Linked DNA regions of Rhodopseudomonas boonkerdii. The protein of the gene in region 2 interacts with the protein of the main gene of each other region in a pairwise test. Links are inferred from orthologs where the notes say so. Each region holds a gene or a part of one and is shown on either strand. Other genes may lie near its edges. The genes, in order: E0H22_RS12270 and ybgC.

Region 1 (6,237 bases), 1.3 Mb from region 2 along the record:
CCCCTTGGCGTTGACCGACTTCAATTCCCATTCGAACGTATAGGGGCCGCTGGTGCCGTGGCTCCGCGCAAAGCCGGTCATGCTCGACAACACCATCGCGTAACGTCTCCAAGGTTCAGAATGGGATTCGCGCAGACGCGAACCGAAACGAGAATAGGCCCTTTCGAGCCCGAGGAAAATCGAACGGAAATCGGCGCGGTTGACGCGTCTCGTTATTGCGCGACCGGCGTGCCGCTAGGCTGTGCGGCGCCCTGACGGGCCGGCGGATTACGCGGACGCTGCTGTTTGGCCGGCGCCTGACGCGGCGCGACAGCACCAGCCGTGGAATTGCCATCCCCGGCAGGCGCGACCGGCGCTGCCTGCGGCTGCTCCTCGGGCGGCTCCACAGCGTCGTTCTGCGCAGCCTTCTCGATCGCGCGCAGCTTGGCGACATTTTTCTGGTGCGCGTCGTAGGTCTCGGTGAACGTATGACCGCCGGTGCCATCGGCCACGAAGAACAGGTCGCGCGTGCGCGCCGGGTTGGCGGTCGCTTCCAGGGAGGCGCGGCCGGGATTGGCGATCGGACCGGGCGGCAGGCCATCGACGACATAGGTGTTGTAGGGCGACGGCTGCTGGATCTCGCTGCGCTTGATCGGGCGGCCCAGAGTCCCCTTGCCGCCGACCAGACCGTAGATGATGGTCGGATCGCTCTGCAGCTTCATCTTCTTCTGCAGACGATTGGCGAACACGGCGGCGACGCGGCTGCGTTCGTCGGCACGGCCGGTTTCCTTCTCGACGATGGAGGCCAGCGTCACCAGTTGCTCCGGCGTCCTCACCGGGACTTCGCCGCTGCGACGTTCCCAGATATCCGCCAGCACACGCTTCTGCTCGCGCTGCATGCGCTGGATCACCTGTTCGCGCGACGTGCCGCGCGGGAATTTATAGGTCTCCGGCAGCAGCGTGCCTTCGCGCGGCATTTCGCGAATGGAGCCGGTGAAGATATCGTTCTCGGACAGGCGGGCCACGATCTGCTCGGAGGTCAGGCCCTCGGGAATCGTGATCGAATGCTGCACCACCTTGCCATCGACGATGGTGCCGATGACATCGCGTAGATTGGCGTTCTTCTGGAACAGATATTCGCCGGGCTTCAAATCCTGGGCGGCCTTCAGTGCGAACACAGCGCCGAGGAAGACCCAGCGATTGGCGTCGATCACGCCCTCGCGCTGCAGCACTTCGGCGATATCGCCCTTGCCGGCGCGGGCGGGAATGTTGACGACCTTGTCTTCCTGCAGCGGCCCCGGAGCTTCCAGTGCCTGCTTGCCGTAGATATAGACGCCCCCGGTGGCGAGCATCACGAGAATGATGAAGGTGATGACGGCGTTGCCGAACACGACGAGTGGGCTGCGTGCCACGTCGGACCGCCTGGGCGGCGGCGGAACCTGCTCGGGTTCCAGCGCAGCGCGCGGGCTTCGGGGCGAAATGGGCGACCGCTCACTCATCGATGTACCTAGAGTCCATTCGTGACGGGATCGAATCCTGGATCGAATCCGAGCTCCATCAATAACATACGCCCACAGCAGCAATCAGAGCGGATTGCGGCGAAACGGTGGAAGATCTCTACCGCAAGACCCCGAAGAATGAGTACCAGTTTTCAGGCCGGATCATGCTCTAACCGGTCACCCGCTTGAGGATCACCGATGCATTAGTCCCGCCAAAGCCGAAAGAGTTCGACAGCGCCACATTGATCTCCTTCGCGCGCGCTTTATGCGGCACGAGGTCGATCGCGGTTTCCACTGACGGATTGTCGAGATTGATGGTCGGCGGCGCAACATTATCGCGAATCGCCAGAATGCTGAAGATCGCCTCGATGGCCCCGGCCGCCCCGAGCAGATGGCCGGTGGACGACTTGGTGGACGACATCGCGATCTTCGAAGCGGCATTCCCCAGCAGCCGCTGCACGGCGCCGAGCTCGATCTCGTCGCCGAGCGGCGTGGATGTGCCGTGGGCGTTGATGTAATCGAGATCCGATGCCGCCATGCCGGCGCGCTTCAAAGCGGCGCTCATGCTGCGGAAGCCGCCATCGCCGTCCGGCGACGGCGATGTGATGTGATAGGCGTCGCCGGACAGGCCATAGCCGACTACTTCGGCATAGATCTTCGCGCCACGGGCCTTGGCGTGCTCGTATTCTTCCAGAATGACGACGCCGGCACCCTCACCCATCACGAAACCGTCACGGTCCTTGTCGTACGGACGCGACGCCCTTTCGGGCGTGTCATTGAAGCCGGTGGACAGCGCGCGTGCCGCGGCGAAGCCGGCCATCGCGATACGGCTGACCGGCGATTCCGTGCCGCCGGCGACCATCACTTCGGCATCGCCGAGTGCGATCAGGCGCGCGGCGTCGCCGATCGCATGGGCGCCGGTGGAGCATGCCGTCACGACGGAATGGTTGGGGCCCTTGAGGCCGTGTTCGATGGAGACATAACCTGACGCCAGATTGATCAGGCGCCCAGGGATAAAGAACGGCGAAACCTTGCGCGGACCACGTTCTTTCAGTGTGATTGCGGTTTCGGCGATACCGGTGAGACCACCGATACCCGAGCCGATCAGCACGCCGGTATTGCACTGATCTTCGTGGCTGGTCGGATGCCAGTTGGAATCGTCGAGCGCCTGCTTGGCGGCGCACATGGCGAAGACGATGAAGTCGTCGACCTTGCGCTGGTCCTTCGGCTCCATCCACTGATCGGGATTGAAAGTACCGGCGCTGCCATCGCCGCGCGGAATCATGCAGGCGATCTGTGCCGGCAGGTCGGCGACCTCGAATGTGTCGATCCGCTTCGCGCCGCTCTCGGCATTGAGGATACGCTTCCAGGTCGGCTCGACGCCGCAGCCCAATGGCGACACCATGCCCAGGCCCGTGACGACTACCCGCCTCATCTGCATCTCCACAGCTTGTTTCAAAAGCCAATTCCCGCGCTTCACAGCAAGAAGCCGGAGGACCGCAGCGACGCGATCCCGCCGGCTTCAGAATGTGTCACGCGAAGAAGTTAGCTCTTGGCATTCTTCTCGAGGAACTTGGTCGCATCGCCGACGGTCAGAATCGTCTCGGCAGCATCGTCCGGAATCTCGCAGCCGAACTCTTCTTCGAACGCCATCACGAGCTCGACCGTGTCGAGGCTGTCAGCGCCGAGATCATCGATGAAGCTCGCGGAATCGATCACCTTCTCGGGCTCGACACCAAGGTGTTCGACCACGATCTTCTTCACTCGCTCGCCAATCTCGCTCATTTCAACCTCGTGCTTGTTACCCAGGCTCGTCCGTAGACGATACGAGCCATCATGGAGCGTTTAACTCGTTAAACCTTAGCGCTCTCGCGCTGTGTGGAATGGCCCCGCCGTCCCGGGCGGAGCCTCGCGAAAACGGTAGGCTCGGCCCCGCCAATATACAGGGTTTCAACATCCTGCAATGGCCTTCTTTGCCCCACCGTTGGACGCTCGATTAGCACACATCACATGGCATTGCCACATGCAGGGACGACCGTCCAAAGCTCAATTGAATCACGGCGTTGCGGGAACCCGCAAGCTTAGATCATGGCCATCCCGCCGTTCACGTGAATGGTCTGTCCGGTGACATAGGCAGCTTCATTGGAGGCCAGATAAACCGCCGCCGCAGCGATATCCTCGGGCGAGCCGAGACGCCCCGCCGGCACCTTGGTCAGAATCGTTTCGCGCTGCTTGTCGTTCAGCACATCGGTCATCGGCGTGGCGATGAAACCGGGCGCGATGCAGTTGGCGGTGACGCCGCGCTTGGCGTATTCGGCGCCGAGGGTCTTCATCATGCCGATGAGGCCGGCTTTCGCAGCAGTGTAATTCCCCTGCCCGGGATTTCCGGTGACACCCACCACCGAGGTGATGGCGATGATGCGACCGAAACGCTTGCGCATCATCAGCTTGGTAGCAGCCCGGGCGAGACGGAAAGTCGACGTCAGATTGACGTTGATGACATTGTCCCAATCCTCGTCGCGCAGCTGCACGAACAGATTGTCGCGGGTGATGCCGGCATTGGCGACCAGAATGTCGAGCTGCCCCATCGCCTTTTCGGCCGACGGAACCAATTCTTCGACTTCGGCCGCCTCGGAAAGATTGCAGGGCAGCACATGAGTGCGGTCGCCGAGCTTGGCAGCCAGCGCTTCCAGCGCCTCGCGGCGGGTGCCGGAGAGCGCAACGGTGGCGCCTTGCGCATGCAGTGCGGTCGCGATCGCGCCGCCGATGCCGCCCGTGGCGCCGGTGACGAGCGCAGTCTTGCCAGTCAAATCGAACATCAGATTCTCCATGTGGCCCTAAGCCAAAGCCCATCTCTTAAAGAGCAGCGACGCTCCGATCCCCTCACCCACCGGGGAGAGGTGAAGAACGGAGCCTAGCTCGCGCTGATCGCATCCTTCGCTGCGGCAATGTCATTGGGACCGCCGACGGCAACGCCGACAGCGCCATCCGCGATACGTTTCACGAGACCGCTCAGCACCTTGCCGGCGCCGATCTCGAGGAAACGCGTCACCCCCTGCCCCGCCATATAAGCCACCGACTCGCGCCAGCGCACGGTGCCCGTGACCTGCTCGATCAAGCGGCGGCGAATCTCGTCGGGATCGGTGATCGCGGAAGCCAGCACGTTGGACACCAGCGGCGCGGCAGGCTTGTTGATGGTGACCTTGGCCAGCGCCTCGGCCATCACATCGGCCGCCGGCTGCATCAGGCTGCAATGGAACGGCGCCGACACCGGCAACAGCATCGCGCGCTTGGCGCCCTTGGCCTTAGCGATCTCCACGGCGCGGTCCACGGCGGCCTTGTCGCCGGACACCACGACCTGGCCGCCGCCATTGTCGTTGGCGGCCTGGCAGACCTGTCCCTGCGCGGCCTCTTCGGCGACGGCAACGGCGGCGTCATAGTCCATGCCCAGCAGCGCGGCCATGGCGCCGACGCCCACCGGCACGGCCTTCTGCATGGCCTGCCCGCGGGTCCGCAGCAGACGGGCGGCGTCGCTGATCGAAAGACTGCCGGCAGCCGCCAGCGCCGAATATTCGCCGAGCGAATGGCCGGCCACGAAAGCCGCATCCTTGGACAGGGAAATACCGGCCTCGGTTTCCAGCACGCGCATGGTAGCGAGCGAGACAGCCATCAAAGCCGGCTGCGCGTTCTCGGTCAGCTGCAGGGTCTCGGCCGGGCCGTCCCAGATGATGGCAGTCAGCTTCTCGCCGAGCGCCGAATCGACCTCGTCGAAGACCGCCCTGGCTGCAGGAAACGCCTCCGCCAGGGCCTTGCCCATACCGACGGCCTGGGAACCCTGCCCGGGAAATGTGAATGCTGCGGTCATCGGCTCGCCCCGGTCTCGCTTTTTCGGTTAAACTGCTGAAAACGTGCGCCGTAAGACACTGGCATGACACCGAATGTCAAGCTGCAGCGCCAGAACCGTCTTCCCGGCGCCGGCCGCCGGAATACCCGCCAAACCGGCGCTTTCGCGTCCCTTTCTCTTGCCATCGCGGCAAAAATCCGTATAAGGCTCCGATCCGCAGATCCCGGCCGGGAGCTGAACGGACGGTCGCAGCACAATCCATTCACAGATTATGTTGAGATAGGGCCAGTCGGCCCGTCGTCCCGTGCTTCCGCCTTCTGAGCAGTCGAGTCCTTTCCGAAGGGTTCGAAGGGCTTGCCGCCGGGTGACGCGCCAACACTGGAAAGGACTCCCATGGCTCTTTACGAGCATGTCTTCCTCGCGCGTCAGGACGCGAGCGCACAGCAGGTGGAAGATTTCACCGCGCAGATCAACGGTATCGTCGAAGGCGCTGGTGGCAAGATCACCAAGACCGAGAACTGGGGCGTGCGTTCCCTCACCTACCGCATGAACAAGAACCGCAAGGCGCACTTCGTGCTGCTCAACATCGACGCGCCGTCTTCGGCGATCGTCGAGATCGAGCGCCAGGAGCGCATCAATGAAGACGTCATCCGCTATCTGACCGTCCGCGTGGAAGAGCACGAGGAAGGTCCGTCGGCGATGATGCGCAAGGCCGATCGCGATCGTGAGCGCGACGACCGTCCGGGTGGCGGCTTCCGTGGCGACCGCGACGGCGGTTTCCGTGGCGAGCGTGGCCCGCGCCGTGGCCGCGACGAAGATGCATCGGTTGAGGAGTAAGATTAATGGCTGAAGCTGGTGCACGTCGTCCGTTCTTCCGTCGCCGCAAGACCTGCCCGTTCACGGGCGCCAATGCGC
Region 2 (6,126 bases):
GCGCTCATGCGCCAGCAAGCGATGGGCATTTTCGATGGCGCGTTCGCCACCCTTGACAGCAACATACATATTCAGCCCTCCCGCATCCTGATACGCGTGGTGCGCGGCAAGGCGACAATGGACTCGCCGGAGACGAGCAACAGATCGATGCCGCGCGGAAATAGCTTTGCATTCGCGGCGAGACGCTCAACCAGATCGGGCACACCAATCGCAGCACGCAGTATTGTCGCGCCATCGATACCAGGCCCACTCAGCTCATAGGCCGGACCGACACTCAGGCTCACGGCCTGCAGAATGATGGTAGTCGAGCGATCCGGATACTCGCCAGAACCGAGCGCGAAACGATCGAAGGCGGGTAGATTGATGGGATCGGCGATCACCGCGAAGCTGGATGCAGCGGAGTCCGCAATTACAGGCGCACTGGTATGAAACTTGATCCACTTCGCCACGTCTTCCGATGCTGCCAGTTTCCCATCGAGCCAGACCGGCGTGTCCTGATCGAACAATGTCAGCGCGATTGCTGCCGCCCCGCGCATCATCGGTGCCGGCACGCCAGACACCGCGCGAACGAGCTGGACGCTGCCAGGACGCGCCATGGCATCCATCACCGTACGAAAGGTGGACTGCGCGGCGAGAACCTTGTCGGCGAAGCCGGCCGGCATTTCTGCAACTGTTGTCATGTCAGCTCTCCCCGCGCACGAGCGTGTAGAAATCCACCTTGGTGGCCGCGGTTTCTTCAGCCCTGCGCTTGCGCTCCGCGACGACGCGCATACGCAGCGGAGCAAGGACCTTCGCCTCTACGGCGCTGGCGAATTGAGATGTCTGGATCAGCGCATCGCATAGCGCGATCAGCTGCGCCTTGGTGCCATCGCGACCGAGCGTGTAGCCGAAACCGACTTCGCCCGAGCTGAGGCGCACCGCGGCGCGCGATACCGTCGCCTCGCCGAGATTGAATGGCGCACCGTCGCCCCCAATACGGCCGCGCAGCATCACCAAACCGTTTTCCGGAGTTCGCAACTGTTCGTGATCGGGCACGGCGACATCGGCGAAACGCCGAGCGATGTCCGCCGTTGGAGAATGCCCAAGTACGCCCATTGCCTCTTGGCGCCGCGCCTGCAGGTCGCTTGAAGGGGTTTGCATCATGTCACCATCGCTCGACAAGTTGTATGGTTTACTAGACAACTTCATAGAAGGAGGCAATGACCGTTTCGTGACAGCGACATGATTTTTCGCTATCGCTGATGCGACGGACATTCAGGGACTGATTTGTGACCATTCAAGACAAGCCGACCGGCGTCGCCTTGTGGCGGCATGTGGCCGATGGCATCGAGCGCGGTATCGCCGATGGCCGTTTTCCAGCCGGCGAAAAACTGCCTGGCGAAACCGAGCTGGCCGACACCTATCGTGTCAATCGCCACACCGTACGCCGTGCACTGGCAACGCTGGCCGAACGCGGACTGGTGCGCGCCGAGCGCGGCAGCGGCACCTATGTAGAGGCACCGAAGCTCGCTTATCCACTGCGGTCGCGCACGCGCTTTTCGGAAAACGCCCGTGCCGGCGGCCGCGAGCCCGCGGGCCAGCTGATTGGCGCCTCGGACGACGTAGCGACACGGGAACTGGCCCGGCAACTCGGCCTGAAGACCGGCGCACCGCTGATTCGCCTGGAAGCACTGCGCCTCGCCGACAAGACGCCGATCTGCGTCGGCACCAACTGGCTGTCAGCGGAGCGTTTCCCCGATTTCGGCAAGGTCTATGAGCGCGTGCGTTCGATGACGAAGGCGCTGGCGCATTACGACATCAAGGACTATCGCCGAGCCTCGACCCGCGTCACCGCGGGGATCATCGACGCGACCGATGCCACACGTCTCGGTGTCGCGCTGGGACGTCCCATCCTGGTCGTCGATTCTCTCGATGTCGACGCCGATGGCACGCCGCTGCACTTCACGCATTCCCGCTTCGTGGCGGAGCGCGTGGAATTCGTCATCGACAACAGCCCGCTGTAATCAGAACGGATCGGCGCCAAGGCCTTGGACATCCGCTGGCCGCGGGCCCGGCGCGGGCCACAGGAAGCGACGATCCTTCTCCGCGATCACGACATCGTTGATGCTTGCCTCGCGGCGGCGCATCAGGCCGGCTTCGTCGAATTCCCACTGCTCGTTGCCATAGGAGCGATGCCAGGTGCCGTTGTCGTCGTGCCATTCGTACTGAAAGCGCACGGCGATGCGATTATTATCGAAGGCCCAGAGATCCTTGATCAGGCGATAGTCGTGTTCCTTCGCCCATTTGCGGGTGAGGAATTCGACGATCGCCGGACGGCCCTGGAAAAACTCGCCACGATTGCGCCAGGTAGAGTCCTCGGTATAGGCTAGCGATACCCTGACCGGATCGCGCGAATTCCAGGCATCCTCGGCCATGCGAGCCTTCTGGGCGGCGGTCTCGCGGGTGAATGGCGGGAATGGTGGACGGGACATGAGACACCTCGGTTTCGATTTTTAACCGAAGTGTAGTCCCGAATTTTAAAGAGTCGATGGCGTCTCGCCTATCGCCCGATCGCTAAAGCTGATCGGCCTTCATGGCTGTTCGCAGCGCCTTCGGGATCGGCCGCGCGCGGCCGCCGGAGACGAAAGCGACCTTTACCCTGGCTTCCAGCAGCAGCTCATCGCCGCGGCGCACTTCCTGATGCAGCGTGATCGAGGCGCCCTTCACGTCGAGCGGGCGCGTCAGCACGTCGAGCAGATCGTCCATCTTCGACGGCTTGAGGAAATCGAGCTGCATCGCGCGGACGACGAAGGCAAAACCCGGCGCCTCGTTCTCAGCTTCAGCGAACAATGCATGCTGATCGGCGCCGAGCAGCCGTAGATAGTTGGTCCGCCCGCGCTCCATGAAACGCAGGTAATTGGCGTGATAGACGATGCCCGAGAAGTCGGTGTCCTCGTAATAGACCCGCACCGGCATGCGGTGGATGCCATCGGCGATAATGCCGTCGAGCGGATTGGAAACTGCGTTCATCGTTCAATCCTCCTCCCCGCCAAACAGCCCGATCTGCCCGACATCGCGCTTCGGCTCCGCCAATCCGAGATGCTTGAACGCGTGCGAGGTCAGCAGGCGTCCGCGCGGGGTGCGCTGGAGGTAACCGCACTGGATCAGATAAGGCTCGATGATGTCCTCGATGGCGTCGCGCGGTTCGGACAGCGCGGCGGCCATGGTTTCGACGCCGACGGGGCCACCGCCATAATTCATGGCGATGGCGGTGAGATAGCGGCGGTCCATGGCATCAAGGCCGGCACTATCGACTTCGAGCGCGCTCAGGGCATGGTCGGCGATCTTGCGATCGATGGCGGCGGCATCGGCCGCGGAGGCGAAATCGCGGACGCGGCGAAGCAGGCGGCCGGCGATGCGCGGCGTGCCGCGGGCACGACGCGCGATCTCGTTGGCCCCTTCGGGCGTCATGCCGATCTGCAGCACGCGGGCGCCACGGGTGACGATCTTTTCCAGTTCGTCGATGGTGTAGAAATTCAGCCGCAGCGGAATGCCGAAACGGTCGCGCAGCGGATTGGTGAGAAGACCCGCGCGCGTGGTGGCGCCAACCAAGGTGAATTTCGCCAGCTCGATCTTCACCGAACGCGCGGCCGGGCCTTCACCGATGATGAGATCGAGCTGGAAATCCTCCATCGCGGGATAGAGCACTTCCTCGACATTCGGGCTGAGGCGATGGATTTCGTCGATGAACAGCACGTCGCGTTCTTCGAGATTGGTGAGCAACGCGGCGAGGTCGCCGGCCTTGGCAATGACGGGCCCCGACGTCGCGCGAAAACCGACGCCGAGCTCGCGGGCGACGATCTGCGCCAGCGTGGTCTTGCCGAGACCGGGCGGGCCGACGAATAGCGTGTGATCGAGCGCCTCGCCGCGCTTGCGGGCGGCGTCGATGAAGATCTGCAGATTGGCACGCGCCTGTGCCTGTCCGACGAAATCGGACAGTGCCTGCGGGCGAAGGGCGGTGTCGCCGACATCGTCGGAGCGCCGCTCCGGTGTCATCAGGCGATTGGGTGGCGTATTCATGCGGACAGCCTAGCACACCGACAGATTCCGGATAACCGCTGCCGCGCAGCGGTTTCCGGAATGACTTCGCTACGCTCCGTCACTTCGCGAGTTCCTTCAGACCCAAACGAATGAGCATCGCCGTCTCGGCATTCTCACCGGCGCTGCGCGATGCCGATGCGACCGCGGCAGCCGCCTGCGGCTGGCCGTAACCGAGATTGACGAGCGCGGAGATGGCATCGCTGACGGCGCGCGGCGCGTTTTCATCGGCGACGGCGCCGGCGAGTTGTGCGACGACGGGATCGACCGACGCGAAAGCCGGCGCCTTGTCCTTCAGTTCAGACACGATGCGTTCGGCGACCTTCGGGCCGACACCCGGCGTGCGCGCGACGGCTGCCTTGTCGCGTAGCGCGATGGCATTGGCGAGCTCGGCCGGCGGCAGTGTCGAGAGGACTGCGAGTGCGACACGGGCACCGACGCCCTGCACGGTCTGCAGCAGGCGAAACCATTCCCGCTCGATGTCGGAGCGGAAGCCGAACAGCTTGATTTGGTCTTCCCGCACATAGGTCTCGATGGAGAGCACAGCTGCTCCGCCAGCCTGCGGCAGCGCCTGCAGCGTGCGCGCGGAGCAATGCACCTGATAGCCCACGCCCTGCACGTCGAGGATCACATAATCCTCACCATAGGAATCGATGAGACCTTTTAGTTTTCCGATCACGCCAGCACCGCCTTTCGCAGCATGGCGCTGGCGCGGTGATGCGCGTGGGTGATGGCGATCGCCAGCGCATCGGCGGCGTCGGCACGTTTGAACTCGGCTTTCGGCAACAGGATCTTCAGCATCACCTGAATCTGGTTCTTGTCGGCATGGCCGGCGCCGACCACGGTCTTCTTGACGAGGTTCGGCATGTATTCGGCCACCTCGATGCCGAACATCGCCGGCGACATCATGGCGATGCCGCGCGCCTGGCCGAGCTTCAGCGTGGCCGCGCCGTCCTTGTTGACGAATGTCTGCTCCACCGCAGCCTCGGTCGGCTGGAATTGGTTGAGCACTTTTGTCAGACCTTCGTGAATGCCAAGCAGGCGATTTGCCAGCGGCAGGCCTTCCTCGGGCTCCACCGATCCGCAGGCGATATAAGTGAGCTTGTTGCCTTCGGTCTCGATCACGCCCCAGCCGGTGCGGCGCAGGCCGGGATCGATACCGATGATGCGGACAGGCGCGCGAATCGAGGACACGGTCATGTCGCCTTGATAGCCGCGGGGCACAGCGAACGAAACAATAACGCGGGCGCTTGTGGCATCTGTCCCCTTGTGGTTACGCGCGAATGCGCATTCTCGCGGCGCTTGCGCGTCCGAGGTGTGAGCAGGTCTCCCCTCGAAGACATGAGGGGAGGCGGCACGCCGCCAGGCGCGAGGGGTGGTTTCTGACGCGATCGGTGCGCACTGGATCGCCAGTGCTGGCCGGCCGCGCAACGCCTGACGGCGTGCCACCGCGACGGTTTTTGGCCGAGGGACCGTGCTTCCGGGTACTGGAAGCTGGCAGGTGCCCTGCCATCGGACCGGCTTTCGCCAGCCGTCATCCGCACCCGTCCAGCCGCAAGCGGCAGAGCCCCGTAGTGGGCCCGGACGGTGACCCCAGGCCTCCCGAGTGCGAGGGATACGTCCTCCCCCGCCCGCAGGCGCCGCATCTCGCCCCGCTCAAAGACGCCTCATGAGAGCGCCCCTCGCGAACAAGACGGGAGGGATATAGGGCAATGAGAGGAATATTGTCAAGAACAAAATAGGAACAACCGTGCGACTACGCGCCCTCCCTCCAGCGGCGTAGCCGCGCAGCGGGGAGGGAGATTGCTGGCTTCGGCGTGTCGATGCCAACAAAAAACGGCCGGGCAATTGCCCGGCCGTTTCAAACTCACTCCCAACCACGCTTACGCCTGACTGGCGACTTCCTTGCCGAGCGCCGCCTGTGCTGCGGCGAGGCGGGCGATCGGCACGCGGTAGGGCGAGCACGATACGTAATCGAGACCGATCTCATGGCAGAAGGCAACCGAAGCGGGATCGCCGCCGTGTTCGCCGCAGATGCCCATCTTGAGG

What was found.
Region 1: the proteins of ybgC (region 2) and E0H22_RS12270 interact in binary tests that used the Escherichia coli proteins (3 or more experiments, as listed by UniProt). The link is inferred for Rhodopseudomonas boonkerdii from one-to-one orthologs.

What each region holds. Positions count from the first base shown.
Region 1 is NZ_CP036537.1:2,644,414-2,650,650, reverse strand. Bases 1,644-4,613 are described here. They hold E0H22_RS12270 (acyl carrier protein), read right to left. Parts: upstream 3,264-4,613; coding sequence 3,024-3,263; downstream 1,644-3,023. Other genes in these bases: fabD (ACP S-malonyltransferase), read right to left, coding at 4,393-4,613; fabG (3-oxoacyl-[acyl-carrier-protein] reductase), read right to left, coding at 3,560-4,297; fabF (beta-ketoacyl-ACP synthase II), read right to left, coding at 1,648-2,913. Also shown: E0H22_RS12285 (YicC/YloC family endoribonuclease), read right to left, coding at 1-96; endolytic transglycosylase MltG, read right to left, coding at 213-1,478; more of fabD, read right to left, coding at 4,614-5,343; rpsF (30S ribosomal protein S6), read left to right, coding at 5,716-6,159; rpsR (30S ribosomal protein S18), read left to right, coding at 6,165-6,237. UniProt on the Escherichia coli protein: Carrier of the growing fatty acid chain in fatty acid biosynthesis.
Region 2 is NZ_CP036537.1:1,311,789-1,317,914, reverse strand. The notes cover bases 1,282-4,140. They hold ybgC (tol-pal system-associated acyl-CoA thioesterase), read right to left. Parts: upstream 3,010-4,140; coding sequence 2,554-3,009; downstream 1,282-2,553. Other genes in these bases: ruvA (Holliday junction branch migration protein RuvA), read right to left, coding at 4,139-4,140; ruvB (Holliday junction branch migration DNA helicase RuvB), read right to left, coding at 3,013-4,059; E0H22_RS06110 (nuclear transport factor 2 family protein), read right to left, coding at 2,004-2,471; phnF (phosphonate metabolism transcriptional regulator PhnF), read left to right, coding at 1,282-2,003. Also shown: E0H22_RS06130 (carbon-phosphorus lyase complex subunit), read right to left, coding at 1-69; phosphonate C-P lyase system protein PhnH, read right to left, coding at 72-680; phosphonate C-P lyase system protein PhnG, read right to left, coding at 682-1,143; more of phnF, read left to right, coding at 1,269-1,281; more of ruvA, read right to left, coding at 4,141-4,756; crossover junction endodeoxyribonuclease RuvC, read right to left, coding at 4,753-5,277; ppdK (pyruvate, phosphate dikinase), read right to left, coding at 5,961-6,126.